4 regions of the Streptomyces sp. RPA4-2 genome follow, and region 1 is predicted to be linked to each of the others. Evidence: riboswitches for the same ligand, from Rfam matches in the RefSeq annotation. Region 1 holds a riboswitch; each other region holds the start of a gene.

Region 1 (4,760 bases):
GCGGCCCGCACCCAGGCCCGGATCGACTCGGGCCGTCAGCCGGTCATCGGCGTCAACAAGTACCGGGTCGACACCGACGAACAGATCGATGTCCTCAAGGTCGACAACTCCTCCGTACGGACCCAGCAGATCGAGAAGCTGCGCCGGCTGCGCGCGGAGCGCGACGAGTCCGCGTGCCAGGAGTCGCTGCGTGCGCTGACGGCGGCCGCCGGGGGCACCGGCAACCTGCTGGAGCTGGCGGTGAACGCGGCCCGCGCCAAGGCCACCGTCGGTGAGATCTCCGACGCTCTGGAGAAGGTGTACGGGCGGCACGCGAGCCAGATCCGTACGATCTCGGGTGTGTACCGCAACGAAGCAGGCGAGTCGCCGTCCGTCGAGCGCACCCGCACCCGGGTGGACGCCTTCGAGGAGTCCGAGGGCCGCCGGCCGCGCATCCTGGTGGCCAAGATGGGCCAGGACGGCCATGACCGCGGGCAGAAGGTCATCGCCACGGCCTTCGCCGACCTCGGCTTCGACGTGGACGTCGGCCCGCTGTTCCAGACCCCGGCCGAGGTGGCACGGCAGGCCGTCGAGGCCGACGTGCACATCGTCGGGGTGTCCTCGCTGGCCGCCGGGCACCTCACCCTGGTCCCGGCGCTGCGGGAGCAACTGGCGGAGGAGGGACGCGAGGACATCATGATCGTGGTGGGCGGGGTGATTCCGCCGCAGGACGTGCCGACCCTGCTGGAGATGGGCGCGGCGGCCGTCTTCCCGCCGGGAACGGTGATCCCGGACGCGGCGCACGACCTGGTGGAACGGCTGGCCACCGGTCTCGGACACGGCTGAGGCCCATGGCGATCGACCTCGACTCCTATGTGAAGGGCGTACTCGACGGGAAGCGTGCGTACATCGCGCGGGCCATCACTCTCGTCGAGTCCACCCGGGCCGATCACCGGTCCCTCGGGCAGGCGCTGCTGACCCAGTTGCTGCCCCACGGCGGCAACGCCCGGCGCATCGGCATCACCGGGGTGCCGGGTGTGGGCAAGTCGACCTTCATCGACGCGCTCGGCACAATGCTCACCTCGCTCGGGCACCGGGTCGCGGTGCTCGCCGTCGACCCCTCGTCGACCCGTACGGGCGGTTCGATCCTGGGTGACAAGACCCGTATGGAGCGCCTGGCGGTGGACCCCGCCGCTTTCGTACGCCCCTCCCCCACCGCCGGCACCCTCGGCGGCGTGGCGAAGGCGACACGGGAGTCGATGGTGGTGATGGAGGCGGCGGGCTACGACGTGATCCTGGTGGAGACGGTGGGTGTCGGCCAGTCGGAGACCGCGGTGGCGAACATGGTCGACTCCTTCCTGCTGCTCACGCTGGCCCGCACCGGCGACCAGTTGCAAGGCATCAAGAAGGGGGTCCTGGAGCTCGCGGACGTGATCACCGTCAACAAGGCGGACGGCCCGCACGAGCGGGACGCGCGTTCCGCGGCACGGGAGTTGGCGGGCGCCCTTCGTCTGATGCATCCGGTGGACGCGGCCTGGACTCCCCCCGTGCTGAGTTGCAGCGCCCGCGAGTCGACCGGCCTGGAAGCCGTCTGGGAGCGCCTCGAACAGCACCGCGTCCTGCTCGACTCGACCGGCCGCCTCGCCGCCAAGCGCCGCGACCAGCAGGTCGACTGGACCTGGACGATGGTCCGCGACGAGCTCCTCGGCCGGCTGCACGCGGATCCGGCGGTACGAGCCCTCACGCCCGCCCTCGAACAGCAGGTGCGGGACGGGGAGTTGACGGCCACGCTGGCGGCGGAACGCATCCTGGGCGTGTTCGGCGGCGCGGAAGGCTGACGCGTCAGGGCACTCCGCCCGTCCACGACGGGACGCGGCACCGTGTTGGCGCGACGGACACGGTGCCTGCCCGCGCCGCCCCTGGAACACGCGCCGCCGAGCCGTGGGCGACCGCGGACGGTGTCCCATGTCACCGTCCGCGATGTGAGCCGCTCACGCCACGGGACCGTGTCGCCCCCTAGGGTGGCCTGTGCAGCTGGTTCGCCCCGTCCGCCAGGCGGGATGCGTCGTAAGAGGGAACCCGGTGGGAATCCGGGACTGCCCCGCAGCGGTGAGTGGGAACGAACGCCGTCATACGCACTGGGCCCGACCGGGTCCGGGAAGCGACGGCCAGTAGGTGGATGCCCTTCGGGGAAGCCGCGCCCGCGAGTCCGAAGACCTGCCCGTTGCCCGCACGCGACCGTTCGCGCGCGGACATCCCGGTGACCTCGTGGGCGGGTCGGCGTACATACCGGCGGTCGACCGCGCCTCGTGGCGCGGGCGGATTCCGCCCGGTTCGTCACCCCTTCGCGTTCGCGTCCCGTCGTCGGGATCCCGACGAGACATCTCGCGAAGGAGATTTCCGTGACAGCCAAGCCCGCAGCCGCGGCAGCACGAGCCACCGTGTACGGCTACCCCCGCCAAGGTCCCGACCGTGAGCTGAAGAAGGCGATCGAGGGCTACTGGAAGGGCCGGACCACCGCCGACGCCCTCCGGGAGACCGCCGCCGGTCTGCGCCGGTCGAACTGGCGGCACCTGGCGGAATCCGGCATCCACGAGGTGCCGACCGGCGACTTCTCGTACTACGACCACGTCCTCGACACCAGTGTCATGGTCGGCGCCGTCCCCGAGCGGCACCGCAAGGCCGTCGAAGCCGACCCGCTCGACGGGTACTTCGCGATGGCGCGCGGCACCCAGGACGTGGCGCCGCTGGAGATGACCAAGTGGTTCGACACCAACTACCACTACCTGGTACCGGAGTTGGGTCCGGACACGGTGTTCAGGACCGACTCCGCACACCAGGTCGGGCAGCTCAGGGAGGCGATCGCCCTCGGTCACGCGGCCCGGCCCGTCCTCGTCGGTCCGGTCACCTATCTCCTGCTGGCCAAGCCGGCGCCCGGTGTCGCCGCGGACTTCGAACCGCTGACCCTGCTGGACCGGCTGCTGCCCGTCTACGCCGAGGTGCTCGCCGACCTCCGCGCGGCGGGAGCCGACTGGGTGCAGCTCGACGAGCCCGCTCTGGTCCAGGACCGCACCCCCGCCGAACTCAACGCCGCCGCGCGCGCCTACCGCGGCCTCGGCGCGCTGACCGACCGGCCGAAGCTGCTGCTCGCCTCGTACTTCGACCGCCTCGGCGACGCCCTGCCCGTACTGGCCAAGGCCCCGGTGGACGGCCTCGCGCTGGACTTCACCGGCGCGGCCGCCGCCAACCTCGACGCCCTGGCCGCTGTCGGCGGACTGCCCGGAAAGCGTCTGGTGGCCGGCGTGGTCGACGGCCGCAACATCTGGGTCAACAACCTGGAGAGGTCCCTCGGCACACTCGGCACCCTGCTCGGGCTCGCCGACCGGGTGGACGTCTCCGCCTCCTGCTCGCTCCTGCACGTACCGCTCGACGCGTCCGCCGAACGGGACATCGACCCGCAGATCCTGCACTGGCTCGCCTTCGCCCGCCAGAAGACGACCGAGATCGCCACCCTCGCCGAGGGCCTCGCCCGGGGCACCGACACCATCGCCGCCGAACTGGCCGCGAACCGGGCCGACCTCGCCTCCCGGGCGGCCTCCGCGATCACCCACGACCCGGCGGTCCGCGGCCGCACCACCGCCGTCACGGACACCGATGCCCGTCGCTCCCAGCCGTACGCCGAGCGGGCCACCGCCCAGCGCGCGCACCTGGGCCTCCCCCTCCTGCCGACCACCACCATCGGGTCCTTCCCGCAGACCGCCGAACTGCGCACCGCACGGGCCGATCTGCGGACCGGCCGGATCGACGTCGCCGGGTACGAGGAACTCATCAGGGCCGAGATCGGCGAGGTGATCTCCTTCCAGGAGAAGGCCGGCATCGACGTCCTGGTGCACGGCGAGGCCGAACGCAACGACATGGTGCAGTACTTCGCCGAACAGCTCACGGGTTACCTCACCACACAGCACGGGTGGGTCCAGTCGTACGGCACCCGCTACGTCCGCCCGCCGATCCTGGCCGGCGACATCTCACGGCCCGAACCGATGACGGTGCGCTGGACCACGTACGCCCAGTCGCTCACCACCAAGCCGGTCAAGGGCATGCTCACGGGACCGGTCACCATGCTCGCCTGGTCCTTCGTCCGCGACGACCAGCCCCTCGGCGACACCGCCCGCCAGGTCGCACTCGCCCTCCGCGACGAGGTCGACGACCTGGAGAGCGCGGGTACATCGGTCATCCAGGTCGACGAACCCGCACTGCGCGAGACACTGCCCCTGCGCGCCGCCGACCGACCCGCCTACCTGGAGTGGGCCACCGAGGCGTTCCGGCTCAGCACCAGCGGCGTACGCCCGGACACCCAGATCCACACCCACATGTGCTACGCCGAGTTCGGTGACATCGTGCAGGCCATCGACGACCTCGACGCCGACGTCATCAGCCTGGAGGCCGCCCGCTCCCACATGCAGGTCGCCCGCGAACTCGCCGCCCACGGCTACCCGCGCGAGGCCGGACCCGGTGTGTACGACATCCACTCACCCCGCGTACCGAGTGCCCATGAAGCCGCGGAACTGCTGCGCGAGGGGCTCGAGGCCATTCCCGCCGAGCGGCTGTGGGTCAACCCCGACTGCGGCCTGAAGACCCGCGGCTGGCCTGAAGTGCGGTCCGCATTGAAGAACCTGGTGACGGCGGCCCGCGAAGTCCGAAGCGGCCTGGAGCCGACGGCCTCCTGACACCGGCGTGGCCGGGGCGGACCACCCACTCGGTCCGCCCCGGCCGTCCGCCGC
Region 2 (4,760 bases), 1.5 Mb from region 1:
CACTTCGGCGACGCCGTGATGAATCTCGTACCCCTCGACGTGTTCCCCGAGCGCCTCGCCGGCCGGCCGGGTGAGGGTCTTCTCGCGCGCGAACCGCACGCGGACGGGGAGGAGTCCGAGCCCGTCGACATGCCCGGCCCGCGACTCGACCTCGTCCTCGATGTGGTCCCCGAGGAGCTGGAAGCCGCCGCAGATCCCCAGCACCGGGCGGCCCTCGGCGGCCCGCCGGGCCAGCGCGTCCGCGAGGCCCCGCTCGCGCAGCCACGTCAGCGCCTTCACGGTGCCCCGGGTCCCCGGCACGACGACCAGGTCCGCGTCGGCCAGTTCCGCGGCCCGGTCCACGAACCGCACGACGACGCCGGGTTCGGCGGCCAGCGCGTCCACGTCCGTGAAGTTGGACATCAGCGGGACCGCGCAGACCGCGACGCGCAGGACGTCCTCGCCGACGGGCTCGGCGACCGCCGACTCCCGCACGGCACCGCGCAGCGACACACGCAGGCCGTCCTCCTCGTCGATCCCGAGGCCGTGCCGGAAGGGCAGGACCCCGTACGTACGGCGTCCGGTGAGGTCCTTCAGCATGTCGAGTCCGGGCTCCAGCAGGGACACGTCGCCGCGGAACTTGTTGACCAGGAACCCGGCGACGAACTCCTGGTCCTCGCGGGACAGCAGCGCGACCGTCCCGAAGAACGAGGCGAACACGCCGCCGCGGTCGATGTCGCCGACGACGAGCACGGGCAGCCGCGCGTTGCGCGCGATCCCCATGTTCACGATGTCGGTCCGCCGCAGATTGATCTCGGCAGGACTGCCGGCCCCCTCACAGATCACCGCGTCATACGTGCCCCGCAACTCGGCGAGGCAGTCCAGCACGGTGCCCAGGAGCTGTCGCTGCCGCCCGCCGTGGTAGCCGCGGGCGGTCATCTCGCCCACCGGCCTGCCCATGAGCACGACCTGACTGCTCCGGTCGCTGCCCGGCTTGAGCAGCACGGGGTTCATGAGCGCGGTCGGTTCCACGCGGGCGGCCTGCGCCTGCATGGCCTGGGCGCGCCCGATCTCGGCGCCCTCGCGGGTCACGAAGGAGTTCAGGGACATGTTCTGCGCCTTGAAGGGCGCGACCTTGACGCCCTGGCGCACCAGCCACCGGCAGATCCCGGCGGTCACGACGCTCTTGCCGGCGTCGGAGGTGGTTCCGGCGACGAGGAGACCGCCGTTCATGTCGTACGCCCCTTCGGGAGAGGTCCGCCCGCGAGCAGCCGCCCGGCCAGCAGCCGTCCCGCGGCACTCACGCCGAGGGCGAGCCAACTGACGCGCCGCGACAGCCTCACGGCCCGTTCGATGTCGCCGACGCGCACGGCACGCCCGCCGACGTTGAGGACGGGCCGGTGCTCGACCCGGCCGGCGTAGGAGAGGGTCCCGCCGAGCCGTACCCCGAGTGATCCGGCGAACGAGGCTTCCACGGGCCCGGCGTTGGGGCTCGGATGCCGGCGGGCGTCGGTACGCCAGGCGCGCACCGCCCCGCGCGGGTCGTCGCCGGCGACGGTGGCGAGCGCCGCGGTCAGCCGTGCTCCCGGCCAGCCCGCGACGTCGTCGAGGCGCGCGGAGGCCCAGCCGTAGCGCCGGTACCTGGCGGATCTGTGCCCGACCATGGCGTCGAGCGTGTTCACGGCGCGGAACGCGACCAGTCCGGGCACACCGCCGACGGCTCCCCACACCAGGGCGCCCACCACGGCGTCGGAGGTGTTCTCGGCGACGGACTCGACGACGGCGCGCGCGATGCCGTCGCGGTCCAGTGCCAGAGGGTCGCGCCCGCACAGGTGCGGCAGCCGCGCGCGGGCGGCCTCGACGTCACCGGCGCCGAGCGCGGCACCGATCGCCCGCGCCTCGCGCCCGAGGGAGGTGCCCCCGACGACGGCCCAAGTGGCCGCGGCGGTCAGGGCGATGGAGGCGGCACGGGAACGGCGTACGCCACGGTTCGCGAGCGCGGCGAGCGCACCGGCGCCGCCGACACAGACGGTGGTGTGCAGCGCTCCCCAGCCGCGGTGGTCGCGCCACAGCATCCGCTCCACGGCTCCCGCGGTCCGCCCGAACGCGGCGACCGGATGGCCCCGGCGGGGATCGCCGAGCAGCAGGTCGCCGAGGAGGCCGGTGGCGGCGCCGTACGCGAAGACGCGATCGGCACGCACGGGGTCAGCCCGCCGTGGGGTGAAGTGGAACCCTCGTACTCATCAAGACCCGCAACGGGCAGCCGCGCATGGCGATATGTCCTCACTCAGGGTGTCCGCGCCCTGGTTCGACGAGACCGGCGGTGAGAGTTCCTGGCTCCCGGGGAGTTCCTTCCCCGGTCACAGTGGCGGGACCGCGCCGGATTCACACCGGCTTCCTCTTCTGTCGCCGTACTTGGCTCCGGCAGTCCACCACGGGTTGCAGGACCCGTCAACTTGCCGTTGACCTGCGAGGGGAGAGTGTGCGAAGGCCCACATGGCGAGGGGCGGGGGAGGACGCGTGCGGGGGGTGCGGCACGGCATACGCGTGGGGTGCGGGACGGCGATCCGTCCCGCACCCCACGTGAAGTGATGCCCGTTTCAGGCTGTTTGCCGCCGCGCGGTCACCGCCGCGGGGTCATTTGCCGACGATGAGATAGATCCCGTAGGCCACCGCCGCCGCGCACGCGGCGAAGCAGACGTACGCGCCGGTGACCGCGAGGGCGGCCGAACCGCCCTGGGCGGACGCGGACTCGCGCTTGGTGAGGCCGATGATGCCGAGGGTGAAGAGGCCGACGAGGGCCACGGTGACCACGAGGCTGACTCCGAAGACGGAGCCGAGGGCTGCCCAGTCGATGTTCATGCTGTTCCGTCCTTACACCGTGGCCGGGCGGGTGGGCTCCGCGTCCGGGGACGGGATGGTGGTCTTCAGATCGCCGGACAGGTCTCCGGTGACGGGGCCCGCGGGCGGCGGGGTGACCGCGGCCATCGCGGTGGTGACGATGCCGGCCGGCTCGGCGGCGGCGTCGTTGACGTTGTCGATGGTGACCGGCTGGCGGCGGGACAGCGTCCAGATGGTGCCGGCGCCGGCGACCAGCAGCGCGCCGGTGAGGACGATGCCCCAGGTGCCCTGCTTCGTCAGGAACTCGGCGGCGGCACCGGCCAGTCCGGCGGCCGGCAGGGTCAGGCCCCAGGCGACGAACATCCGGGTCGCGGTGGACCAGCGGACGACACCGCCCTTGCGGCCGAGGCCCGAGCCCATCACGGCACCGGAGCAGACCTGGGTGGTGGAGAGGGAGAAGCCGATGTGCGAGGAGGCCAGGATGGCCGTCGCGGCGCTGGTCTGGGCGGCGAAGCCCTGCTGCGGCGCGAGGTCGGTCAGACCCTTGCCCATCGTGCGGATGATGCGCCAGCCGCCCAGGTAGGTGCCGAGCGCTATGGCGGTACCGGCCGAGACGATGACCCAGGTGGGAGGGTTCGAGCCGGGGGCGATCACACCGCCGGTGACCAGGGCGAGGGTGATGATGCCCATCGTCTTCTGCGCGTCGTTCGTGCCGTGCGCCAGCGAGACCAGACCGGCCGAGGCGATCTGGCCGGCGCGGTAGCCCTTGGCGGTCGCCTTCTGGTCGGCGCGGTTGCTGATCCGGTACGTCAGCCGGGTGGCCAGCATCGCGGCGAGTCCGGCCACGATGGGCGCGGCGACCGCGGGGAGCAGCACCTTGGTGACGACGGTCGAGCCGTTCACCGACGACCAGCCGGCCGACATGACCGCGGCGCCGATCAGACCGCCGAACAGTGCGTGGGAGGAACTGGAGGGCAGACCCAGGAGCCAGGTCAGCAGATTCCAGAGGATGGCGCCGACGAGCGCCGCGAAGATCACTTCGGTACGTATGCCCTCTTCGTTGATGAGTCCGCCGGAGATCGTCTTGGCGACCTCCACGGAGAGGAACGCACCGACGAGATTCAGCACGGCGGACATGGCCACCGCCGTCTTGGGCTTCAGAGCGCCGGTCGAGATGGTCGTCGCCATCGCGTTGGCAGTGTCGTGGAAACCGTTCGTGAAATCGAACACGAGAGCGGTGACGATCACGATTCCGAGGAGGAGCGTGATGTGTTCCATTTACCCAGGCTTCTGTTTGACGTCAGTGGCACGTGGACCGTAGGCAACCTGAGTGAACGGAAGATGAACTGAGGCAGGCTTAGGGGTGTATCGAACCACGGATCACCCCTCCGCTTGCACCGGTGTGGATGCCGGAGGGATGACCCGTGGTTCGAACGAAGGCGGAATATCGGGCTCCGCTAGCCCTTCGCGAGCCTCTTCAGCCGTGCCGTGGATCCGTTGAAGAGATTCTGGTCACCCGGCAGGGTCCCCTTGTTGTCGTACTGCCAGAACGTCCAGGCCGACCAGCCGCCCGGCAGTGCGCCGATGTCCGCGCTGTCGTAGCGGGCCAGCCAGAGGGGGTGGTCCGCGGCGAAGGCGTGGCTGTCCCCGGTGCAGGTGTTCCACCAGTGGGCGGTCGTGTAGATCACCGGGCGGCGGCCCGTCTCCCGTTCGAGCTCGTCGCTGAAGTCCTGGATCCAGCTCACGAGCCCGGCCTTGGTCATGCCGTAACACTTGTGCTTGCTGTACGGGTTGTACTCGATGTCGAGCGCGGGCGGCAGCGTCCGTCCGTCGGCCTGCCAGGCGCCCCCGTTGCGCACGAAGTACTCGGCCTGGGTGGCACCGGACGACTTGTCCGGCACCGCGAAGTGGTAGGCGCCGCGGAGGATTCCCGCGTCGTA
Region 3 (4,760 bases), 5.2 Mb from region 1:
GAGAAGTACGCCGCGGCCGGCGCGGGCGGGATCGTACCGGCCCAGGCAGGGCAGTGGACCTACGCCACCCTGGCACTCGGCTCCGCGCTCGCCCTGTTCATGTACCCGCACTCGATCACCGCGACGCTGTCCAGCCGCAGCCGTGAGGTGATCCGGCGCAACACCACGATCCTGCCGCTCTACTCCCTGATGCTGGGCCTGCTCGCCCTGCTCGGCTTCATGGCGATCGCGGCCGGGGTGAAGGTCACCAACGGCCAGCTCGCCATCCCGCAGCTCTTCGAGGACATGTTCCCGGACTGGTTCGCGGGTGTGGCCTTCGCCGCGATCGGCATCGGAGCCCTCGTCCCCGCGGCCATCATGTCCATCGCGGCCGCGAACCTCTTCACCCGCAACATCTACAGGGACTTCATCAATCCGGACGCGACCCCGCAGCAGGAGACGAAGGTCTCCAAGCTGGTCTCGCTCCTGGTGAAGGTGGGCGCGCTGGTCTTCGTCCTGACGATGGACAAGACGGTCGCCATCAACTTCCAGCTCCTGGGCGGCATCTGGATCCTGCAGACCTTCCCGGCCCTGGTCGGCGGTCTGTTCACGCGCTGGTTCCACCGCTGGGCGCTGCTCGGCGGCTGGGCGGTCGGCATGCTCTACGGCACGCTCGCCGCCTACGGGGTCGCCTCACCGACGCAAGCGCACTTCGGCGGCAGCTCGAAGGAGATCCCGGGGATCGGGGAGATCGGCTACATCGGTCTGACGGCGTTCGTCATGAACGTGGTGGTCTCCGTCGTCCTCACCTTCGCCCTGCGGGCGTTCAAGGCGCCCGACGGCGTGGACGAGACGTCACCGGCGGACTACACGGCGGACGCGGGCGACCCGGGAGTCCAGGTCGAACTGCCCCCGGCCACCGCGGAGGCGGGCCACTAGGCGCCTTGCGAAAGTCCCGCCCGCTCCCACGGGCGGGCACCGCCGGGCGCGGTCCGGGACAGCGGTACCAGGGAGCGGGCCGCCGGAGAGAGATCCGGCGGCCCGCCGCCGTGCGTCCGGGGCACACTCCCGGCATGGACATCGTCATCAGGCCCGCGCGGCCGGAGGAGTACCCCTGCGTCGGCGAGATCACCGTGCGGGCCTATCTCGGGGACGGGCTGCTCGACTTCGGGGAGGGCGACCCGTATCTCGGAGAGCTGCGGGACGTCGCGAAGCGGGCCGCCGCGGCCGAGGTGCTCGTCGCGGTCGAGGGGGAACAGGTCCTCGGCGGCGTGACCTTCGTCCCCCGGGGCGGCCCCATGGCCGACATCGCACGGCCCGGCGAGGCCGAGATCCGGATGCTCGCCGTCGCGCGCGAGGCCCGCGGCCGGGGTGCGGGCGCGGCCCTCGTGGGCGCCTGCGTCGACCGCGCACGGGCCACCGGGGGCTGTGCGCGCGTGGTGCTGTCCACCCAGCGCACCATGCGCACCGCCCACCGCCTCTACGAACGCCTCGGCTTCACCCGCGCCCCGGAGCGCGACTGGAACCCGGTTCCGCACCTCGACGACGTCTTCCTCCTCACCTACGAGTTGACCCTCAGGCACACTCCGTAGCGCCCTCCGAAGCCGACACGGCACAACATGTGGGGGTGCTTCCTCAGCCCGGCACTAGATGTATGCTCATGCTCGCTGTCGTCGCAGGGGAATCCGGTGCGAATCCGGAACTGTCCCGCAACGGTGTACTTGTGCGCATTCGCGCACGGGCTTCAGTCCGAGGACCTGCCGACAGCGTGCCCCGGCCAGCCGGCCCGGGCGCCGACGACGTCCGGGCCTCGTGGAATGGGCCGGTGGACGCACGCGTACCCGTAACCGAGTCGCGTGTCCCGCTGCCCTCCGCCAGGCCCCGTGCCGAGCGAGGGAGAGCCCCAAGTGACCATCGCGCCAGCCGACCCGGTTTCAGTTTCCGCCCAGCAGGCCCCGGTGGAAGCGGAGTCCGCGCAGCGGGCCCCGGTGGAGACGGACGGTCCCGGTACCACGCTGCTGCGTACCCTGACCGACTTCACCGCCGACCTCCCCGGCGCCGACCCCGGCCGGGTCGCCGCCGCCGCGCTGCGCGGCCGGTCCACGCACGCGGACGACGCGGAACTGCGCGAGCTGGCCACCGAGGCGGCCGCCGGCCTCATCTCCGAGGACCCCGTGTACTCGCGGCTGGCCGCCAGGCTGCTGACGGTCGGCATCGCCGAGGAGGCCGCCTCGCAGGGCGTCACGACGTTCTCCGAGTCCATCACCACGGGCCGGCGCGAGGGTCTGATCGCCGACCGCACGGCGGACTTCGTCGACCTTCACGCGGCCCGCCTGGACGCGCTGATCGACACCGCGGGCGACGACCGCTTCGGCTACTTCGGCCTGCGCACCCTGCACAGCCGCTACCTGCTCCGGCACCCGATCACCCGCAAGGTCGTCGAGACCCCCCAGCACTTCATGCTCCGGGTGGCGTCCGGCCTGGCGGAGGACGACACGGCCCGGTCCGTCGACGAAGTGGCCGCGCTCTACGGCCTGATGAGCCGGCTGGACTACCTCCCCTCCTCCCCCACGCTCTTCAACTCCGGTACGCGGCACCCCCAGATGTCGTCCTGCTACCTCCTCGACTCCCCGCTGGACGAGCTGGACTCCATCTACGACCGCTACCACCAGGTCGCGCGCCTGTCGAAGCACGCGGGCGGTATCGGGCTGTCCTACTCCCGCATCCGCTCCCGCGGTTCACTGATCCGCGGCACGAACGGGCACTCCAACGGCATCGTCCCGTTCCTGAAGACCCTCGACGCCTCGGTCGCCGCGGTGAACCAGGGCGGCCGGCGCAAGGGCGCCGCCGCGGTCTACCTGGAGACCTGGCACTCCGACATCGAGGAGTTCCTGGAGCTGCGTGACAACACCGGCGAGGACGCCCGCCGTACGCACAACCTGAACCTCGCGCACTGGATCCCGGACGAGTTCATGCGCCGGGTCGACGCCGACGCGCAGTGGTCCCTCTTCTCCCCCTCCGACGTGCCCGGACTGGTCGACCTGTGGGGCGCCGAGTTCGACGCGGCGTACCGTGCGGCGGAGGCGAAGGGCCTGGCGAAGAAGACCATCCCGGCCCGCGACCTCTACGGCCGCATGATGCGCACCCTGGCGCAGACCGGCAACGGCTGGATGACCTTCAAGGACGCCGCCAACCGCACGGCCAACCAGACGGCGGAGCCGGGCCACACCGTGCACTCCTCGAACCTGTGCACCGAGATCCTGGAGGTCACGGACGACGGGGAGACGGCCGTCTGCAACCTCGGCTCGGTCAACCTCGGCGCGTTCGTCGACACGACGACCGGCGATCTCGACTGGGAGCGTCTGGACGAGACGGTCCGCACCGCCGTCACCTTCCTCGACCGCGTCGTCGACATCAACTTCTACCCGACCGAGCAGGCGGGCCGGTCGAACGCCAAGTGGCGCCCCGTCGGCCTCGGCGCGATGGGCCTCCAGGACGTCTTCTTCAAGCTGCGTCTGCCCTTCGACTCGCCCGCCGCCCGCGCGCTCTCCACCCGTATCGCCGAGCGCATCATGCTCGCCGCCTACGAGGCCTCCGCCGACCTCGCCGAGCGCAACGGCCCGCTGCCGGCCTGGGAGAAGACCCGTACCGCCCGCGGTGTGCTGCACCCCGACCACTTCGACGTCGAGCTGAACTGGCCGGAGCGCTGGGCGGCGCTGCGGGAGCGCATCGCCGCGGTCGGCATGCGCAACTCGCTGCTGCTCGCCATCGCGCCCACCGCGACGATCGCGTCCATCGCGGGCGTGTACGAGTGCATCGAGCCGCAGGTCTCGAACCTCTTCAAGCGCGAGACGCTGTCCGGTGAGTTCCTCCAGGTCAACTCCTACCTTGTGGCCGAGCTGAAGAAGCTCGGGGTGTGGGACGCGCAGACCCGGGAGGCGCTGCGCGAGGCGAACGGCTCGGTGCAGGGCTTCACCTGGGTGCCGCAGGACGTCCGCGACCTGTACCGCACGGCGTGGGAGATCCCGCAGCGCGGCCTCATCGACATGGCCGCGGCCCGTACCCCGTTCCTGGACCAGGCCCAGTCGCTGAACCTCTTCCTGGAGACGCCGACCATCGGCAAGCTCTCCTCGATGTACGCGTACGCCTGGAAGTCGGGCCTGAAGACGACGTACTACCTGCGCTCGCGCCCGGCGACCCGCATCGCCCGTGCCGCCCAGGCGCAGGCCCAGCCCGAGAAGACCATCCCCCTCCAGCAGGTCGCCGACCCCGACGCCGTCGCCTGCTCCCTGGAGAACCCCGAGTCCTGCGAGGCCTGTCAGTAATGAGCTCCACCGAGAAGAACCTGCTCGACCCGGGCTTCGAACTCACCCTGCGTCCCATGCGCTACCCGGACTTCTACGAGCGCTACCGGGACGCCATCAAGAACACCTGGACCGTCGAGGAGGTCGACCTCCACTCGGACGTCGCCGACCTGGCGAAGCTGTCGCAGGGCGAGCAGCACATGATCGGCCGGCTGGTCGCGTTCTTCGCGACGGGCGACTCGATCGTGGCGAACAACCTCGTCCTGACGCTGTACAAGCACATCAACTCCCCCGAGGCGCGCCTGTATCTCTCGCGCCAGCTGTTCGAGGAGGCCGTGCACGTCCAGTTCTATCTGACCCTGCTGGACACCTATCTGCCCGACCCGCAGGACAGGACGGCGGCCTTCGCGGCCGTCGAGAACATCCCCTCCATCCGGGAGAAGGCCGAGTTCTGCTTCAAGTGGATGGACTCGGTGG
Region 4 (4,760 bases), 8.9 Mb from region 1:
GCTCGCGGCGGGAGCCCCGCTGGACTTCCCGCTCGCCACCGCCGCCGTCCGCGCCGATCCCTCCTGGCGCGTGGCGGCGCCGGCTCCCGGACTCGGCGACCGCCGCGTCGAGATCACCGGCCCACCGGACCGCCGTAGGGCCGTCAACGCCCTCACCTCCGGTGCGCACGTGTGGATGGCGGACTTCGAGGACGCCACCTCCCCCACCTGGGACAACATCGTCGGCGGCCAGCTCACGCTGCTCGACGCCGTCGAACGCCGCCTCGACTTCACCACGGAGGAGGGCAAGGAGTACCGGCTCGCCACCATCATGGTGCGCCCCCGAGGCTGGCATCTGACGGAGGAACACCTTGAGTTCGACGGCGGAGCCGTACCAGCCTCACTCGTGGACTTCGGTCTGTACTTCTTCCACTGCGCGCGGCGGCAGATCGACGCCGGGTACGGCCCGTACTTCTACCTGCCGAAGCTGGAGAACCGCTACGAGGCGCGTCTGTGGAACGATGTCTTCGTCCTCGCCCAGCAGTTGCTCGGCATCCCCCGCGGTACCGTCCGGGCCACCGTCCTGATCGAGACGATCACCGCAGCCGTGGAGATGGAGGAGATCCTCCACGCGTTGCGCGAGCACAGTGCCGGCCTCAACGCGGGCCGTTGGGACTACCTGTTCAGTCTGATCAAGACCTTCGGTCACCGCGCGGACGTCCTGCTGCCTGACCGGGCGGCTGTGACGATGACCGCGCCGTTCCTGCGCGCGTACACCGAACTGCTGGTACGCACCTGCCACCGGCGGGGGGCCCACGCCATCGGCGGCATGGCCGCCCACGTGCCGGGCCAGGACCGGGCCGCTCACGAGGCGGCCCTGGCCGAGGTCCGGCTCGACAAGGAGCGTGAGGCCGAGGACGGCTTCGACGGCTCCTGGGTCGCCCACCCCGGTCTCGTGCCGGTGTGCCGTGAGGCCTTCGACGGTGTCCTCGGCGACCGGCCCCATCAGATCGAGCGCACCCGCGGCGACACCGAGGTGGACGCCGCGGACCTGCTGCCCGTACGCCGCGTCGGCGGGCCGCCCACCGAGGAGGGCGTGCGCACCAACATCGCGGTCACGCTCCGCTACTTCGATGCCTGGCTGCGCGGCAGTGGGGCCGTCGCCCTGTACGGCCTGATGGAGGACGCGGCGACCGCGGAGATCGCCCGCGTACAGATCTGGCAGTGGCTACGGCAGCGTGCCGTCGACCGGGAGACGGTGCTGCGGCTGCTCGACGACGAACTCGCCGCACTGGGTGCCGAATACCCGTGGGCCGCCGTGGACGAGGTGCGGTCCCTCTTCGAACGCAACACCCTGGAACCGGAGTTGCCCCTGTTCTTCACCCCGGACGCCTATACCCGCCATCTCGTCCGGCACGCCGAGGCGGCCTGACGGGGCGGCCCGCGCGGAGGTTCCACCTGTACGACCAGGGTTGAGGGCCCTGGTGGATCCGGGGTCGAGGGCCCCGGTGGATCCGGACCGAGGGGTCCGGACGGCGCCGCCGGTCGAGGGTCCGGCGGCGCCGGCACTTCTGTCGGCCCGGGGTGCCGGATCCCCGAATGCCGTCACCGCATCCGAGGGGCCGGGCCGGAGACGGCGATCCGGACCGGCGAGCGTACGTGCTGAAGCCGTGCCTGACCTGAGCCGCACGCCGGGGACCACGGGACGGCCTCAGCCGCGTGACGACGAGACAGGCCGCTCGTCACCCGAATCCTGCGCGCCGGACCGGCCCCGGTGGCGTTCGAGCAGGCTCGCCAGTGCGCGGCGCAGACACTCCTGGTCCGTTTCCGCCCTGGCCGAGCGGCCCGGTCGCGGGACGCTCGTGTCCGTCCGTGGGCGGGGACACGATGTCGTGTCGCCGCCCAGCACGCACGGGCCGGCGCCGCCTTCAGGGGGACGACCGGCCAGTGCCTAGAGATCCCGCAGCAGTTCCTCGGTCCGCTTCACCTGCTGCGCCGGCACTCGCACCCGGGCGCTCCGGCCTCCGATCGCCTGTCGCAAGTCGTGGATTTGGGGAGACCGCGAGAGGGCCCCCGGATGGTTCCGGTGGGCCCTCTGCGCGAGATCGCCCGCTGATGACTCAGCGGGCGATCTCGGTAGGTCATCTCTGCGTCAATGGGTCAGTTCGGTACGGGAGTTGCTCCCGCGGGGACCGCCGCCGGCCGCGGGGCCAGCAGGCGCTGCGCCAACTCCCCGAAGACCAGGCCGAAGCCGGTCCACAGCGTGAGCTGGATGGCGAGGGCCGAGGTACGGAACCGCCACAGCAAGGTGGCCGGGAAGTCCTTCGGGACCTCGTTGATGACCGGGAGGAACTCGTACGCGATTCCGATCACGAGAGCGAAGAAGACGACCGCGGCGACGGTGGCGTACCAAGTGCCCCAACGGGGTGCGAGCCGCTTGCCGAGGATCACGGCGGCGACCGCGAGCAGCACACTCAGCACCATCATCAGGAAGTACAGCGTCGTGCGCTTGCCGATGGTGTCGGGGTCGCCGACGGACGGCGGGTTGGCCGGGTACTTCAGGAACGGCACGACGTACACCGCGAGCAGCGCGCAGCCGGACAGCAGCAGCGCGGTCGCGCGCGGGCTGAAGCGGCCGACGCGGCCGAGTGCGAAGCAGTACGCGAGGGCGGCGATGCCGCCGAAGGCCACTCCGTAGATCAGCACGCCGGTGGCGAGGCCGCCGGTGGACTGAAGGCTACGGCTGACGATCTCGACCTCGTGCCCGTGTGCCGGGGCGTGGGCCTCTTCGAATCCGATGGCATCGTCGACGCTGGGCTCGCCCAGGAAGTAGGCGACGACGAGGGCCAGCACACCGGCGGCGAGGCCGGCGAGCATGCCCCGCACGAGAAGGTTTCTGACAGTTGCGGAGTTCATGGGTGCGCGGTGTCCCTCGTCAGTGGCAGGGGAAGCCGAGGAGGTGGCGGGCGTCGTGCACCCACTCGTGAACGTCCTCGCCGGAGACGACGGAGGTGGCGCCCTGCTCGGCGCCGACGAAATAGAGCATGACCAGCATCAGGATGCCGAAGAAGACCGCCCAGGGGACGATCGTGCCGATCGGCAGTTTGGCGGGGATCGGGGTGGCTGTCGGCGGAGCGACGGTCTGCGCCATGGCAGGACCTCCTCGGGAGTTCGCGTCCCATCTCGGTGGTGCACAGGACGACAGCTGCGGGTCTGACTTGAGAGACCCCCTGCGGAGGGGGTCTCGTTCACAGTGGCGCGACCGTGCCGGATTTCCACCGGCTTCCGCCATGCCGTCGTCGATATCGCACTGACCGTACCGCGTGTCGGGTTCATGGCCAAGACCGTCCCCGCCGCCGTGATCTTCGTCTCGCCAGGCGGGGCGGCCGCCGTGACCTGTGGGTCAGCGGTGGGGGAAGCGGGCCGACCGCTTCCCGGCGAAGACGCTCATGGGCCACCCGTACGCCCCCTGCTGGATGAACGCGACGGCCCGGCTCACCTGGGCGCCTCCCGCGTGATGTCGGGTGCGGCAAGGCCGAGTTCACGCTCGCCGAGCGGGGTGAAGAAGCGTGCGACGTCCGCGTCGGAGACCTCGGCGAGCGTCGGCGGCGACCAACGCGGTTCGCGGTCCTTGTCGATGACCTGGGCCCGGATGCCCTCCACGAGGTCCGGTTCGGTGAGTGCCGCGCAGGAGACGCGGTATTCCTGGTCGAGCACCTCCTCCAGGGAGCCGGGCCGACGGGCTCCGCGCATCGCGGCGAGGGTGACCTTGAGGGCGGTGGGTGACTTGGTGAGCAGGGTCTCGGCGGCCTCCTTGGCCGCGCTGTCCCCGTGATCCAGCAAGCGGCCCACGATCTCCTCGACGGTGCGGGCGGAGTAACAGGCGTCGATCCAGCGCCGTGCTTCCGCGAGGCCCCCGGGCGGCGCGTCCCTGACGTGACGGCCCAGAACTTCCCGTACCGGCGCGTGAGCGAGGTCCTGGACGAGTCGTGGCAGGGAGTCGGACGGCACGTACTGGTCGGACAGCCCGCACAGCAGGGCGTCGCCCGCGCCCACCGGGGTTCCGGTCAGCGCCAGGTGTGTGCCCAGTTCGCCGGGCGCGAGAGCGAGGAGGTAGGTGCCGCCCACGTCCGGGACGAAGCCGATACCGGTCTCGGGCATCGCGATCCGGGAACGCTCGGTGGCGATCCGTACGCTGCCGTGCGCGGAGACACCGACGCCGCCGCCCATCACGATGCCGTCCATCACGGCGACATACGGTTTCGGGTAGCGCGCGATACGGGCGTTGAGCCGGTACTCGTCGCGCCAGAAGGCCATCGACGCCGCGCCGTCCCCGTTCCGGGCGTCGTCGTGGATGGCGCGGATGTCGCCGCCCGCGCACAGGCCCCGCTCCCCCGCGCCGGTCACGACGACGGTCTCCACGGCCGGGTCGTGTTCCCAGACCGTGAGCGCCGAGTCGATGCGGCGGACCATGGTGTGGGTGAGGGCGTTGAGCGCCCGGGGCCGGTTGAGGGTGAGGTACGCGGCGCGCCCCTCGGTACGCAGGAGTACGGAGTCGTCGGTGCCGGTGACCGCCCCGGCGTCGTGGGCGCCGGTCATCCGAACACCCCCATCAGGCCGCGGGCCACGTTGACGCGCATGTTCTCGTTGGTTCCTTCCAGGATCCGGTGGACACGGAGATCGAGGACGATCCTCTCGATGCCATGGTCGCTCAGGCGGCCGTCGCCGTTGCGCGGGGGCGGGACCCGGTCGGCCACGGAGCATCCGGTGGCGGTGGCGAA

What was found. A riboswitch is a leader RNA that binds a small molecule or an ion and turns the genes downstream of it on or off. The one in region 1 is predicted to bind cobalamin.
Region 2: another riboswitch for cobalamin. It lies ahead of HEP85_RS10065 (cobalamin biosynthesis protein); the one in region 1 lies ahead of metE (5-methyltetrahydropteroyltriglutamate--homocysteine S-methyltransferase).
Region 3: another riboswitch for cobalamin. It lies ahead of HEP85_RS26420 (ribonucleoside-diphosphate reductase subunit alpha); the one in region 1 lies ahead of metE (5-methyltetrahydropteroyltriglutamate--homocysteine S-methyltransferase).
Region 4: another riboswitch for cobalamin. It lies ahead of HEP85_RS43140 (CbtB-domain containing protein); the one in region 1 lies ahead of metE (5-methyltetrahydropteroyltriglutamate--homocysteine S-methyltransferase).

The regions. Positions count from the first base shown of each region.
Region 1 is NZ_CP050975.2:838,856-843,615, forward strand. It holds gene scpA (methylmalonyl-CoA mutase) at 1-825, shown strand, start outside; gene meaB (methylmalonyl Co-A mutase-associated GTPase MeaB) at 831-1,817, shown strand; cobalamin riboswitch at 1,998-2,219, shown strand; gene metE (5-methyltetrahydropteroyltriglutamate--homocysteine S-methyltransferase) at 2,382-4,706, shown strand.
Region 2 is NZ_CP050975.2:2,357,217-2,361,976, reverse strand. It holds gene HEP85_RS10070 (cobyric acid synthase) at 1-1,212, opposite strand, end outside; gene HEP85_RS10065 (cobalamin biosynthesis protein) at 1,209-2,180, opposite strand; cobalamin riboswitch at 2,286-2,429, opposite strand; gene HEP85_RS10060 (hypothetical protein) at 2,617-2,841, opposite strand; gene HEP85_RS10055 (inorganic phosphate transporter) at 2,854-4,098, opposite strand; gene HEP85_RS10050 (lysozyme) at 4,278-4,760, opposite strand, start outside.
Region 3 is NZ_CP050975.2:6,006,758-6,011,517, reverse strand. It holds gene mctP (monocarboxylate uptake permease MctP) at 1-918, shown strand, start outside; gene HEP85_RS26425 (GNAT family N-acetyltransferase) at 1,053-1,571, shown strand; cobalamin riboswitch at 1,604-1,759, shown strand; gene HEP85_RS26420 (ribonucleoside-diphosphate reductase subunit alpha) at 1,938-4,304, shown strand; gene HEP85_RS26415 (ribonucleotide-diphosphate reductase subunit beta) at 4,304-4,760, shown strand, end outside.
Region 4 is NZ_CP050975.2:9,758,317-9,763,076, reverse strand. It holds gene aceB (malate synthase A) at 1-1,411, shown strand, start outside; gene HEP85_RS43145 (CbtA family protein) at 2,140-2,895, opposite strand; gene HEP85_RS43140 (CbtB-domain containing protein) at 2,915-3,130, opposite strand; cobalamin riboswitch at 3,168-3,309, opposite strand; gene HEP85_RS43135 (enoyl-CoA hydratase/isomerase family protein) at 3,475-4,578, opposite strand; gene HEP85_RS43130 (acyl-CoA dehydrogenase family protein) at 4,575-4,760, opposite strand, start outside.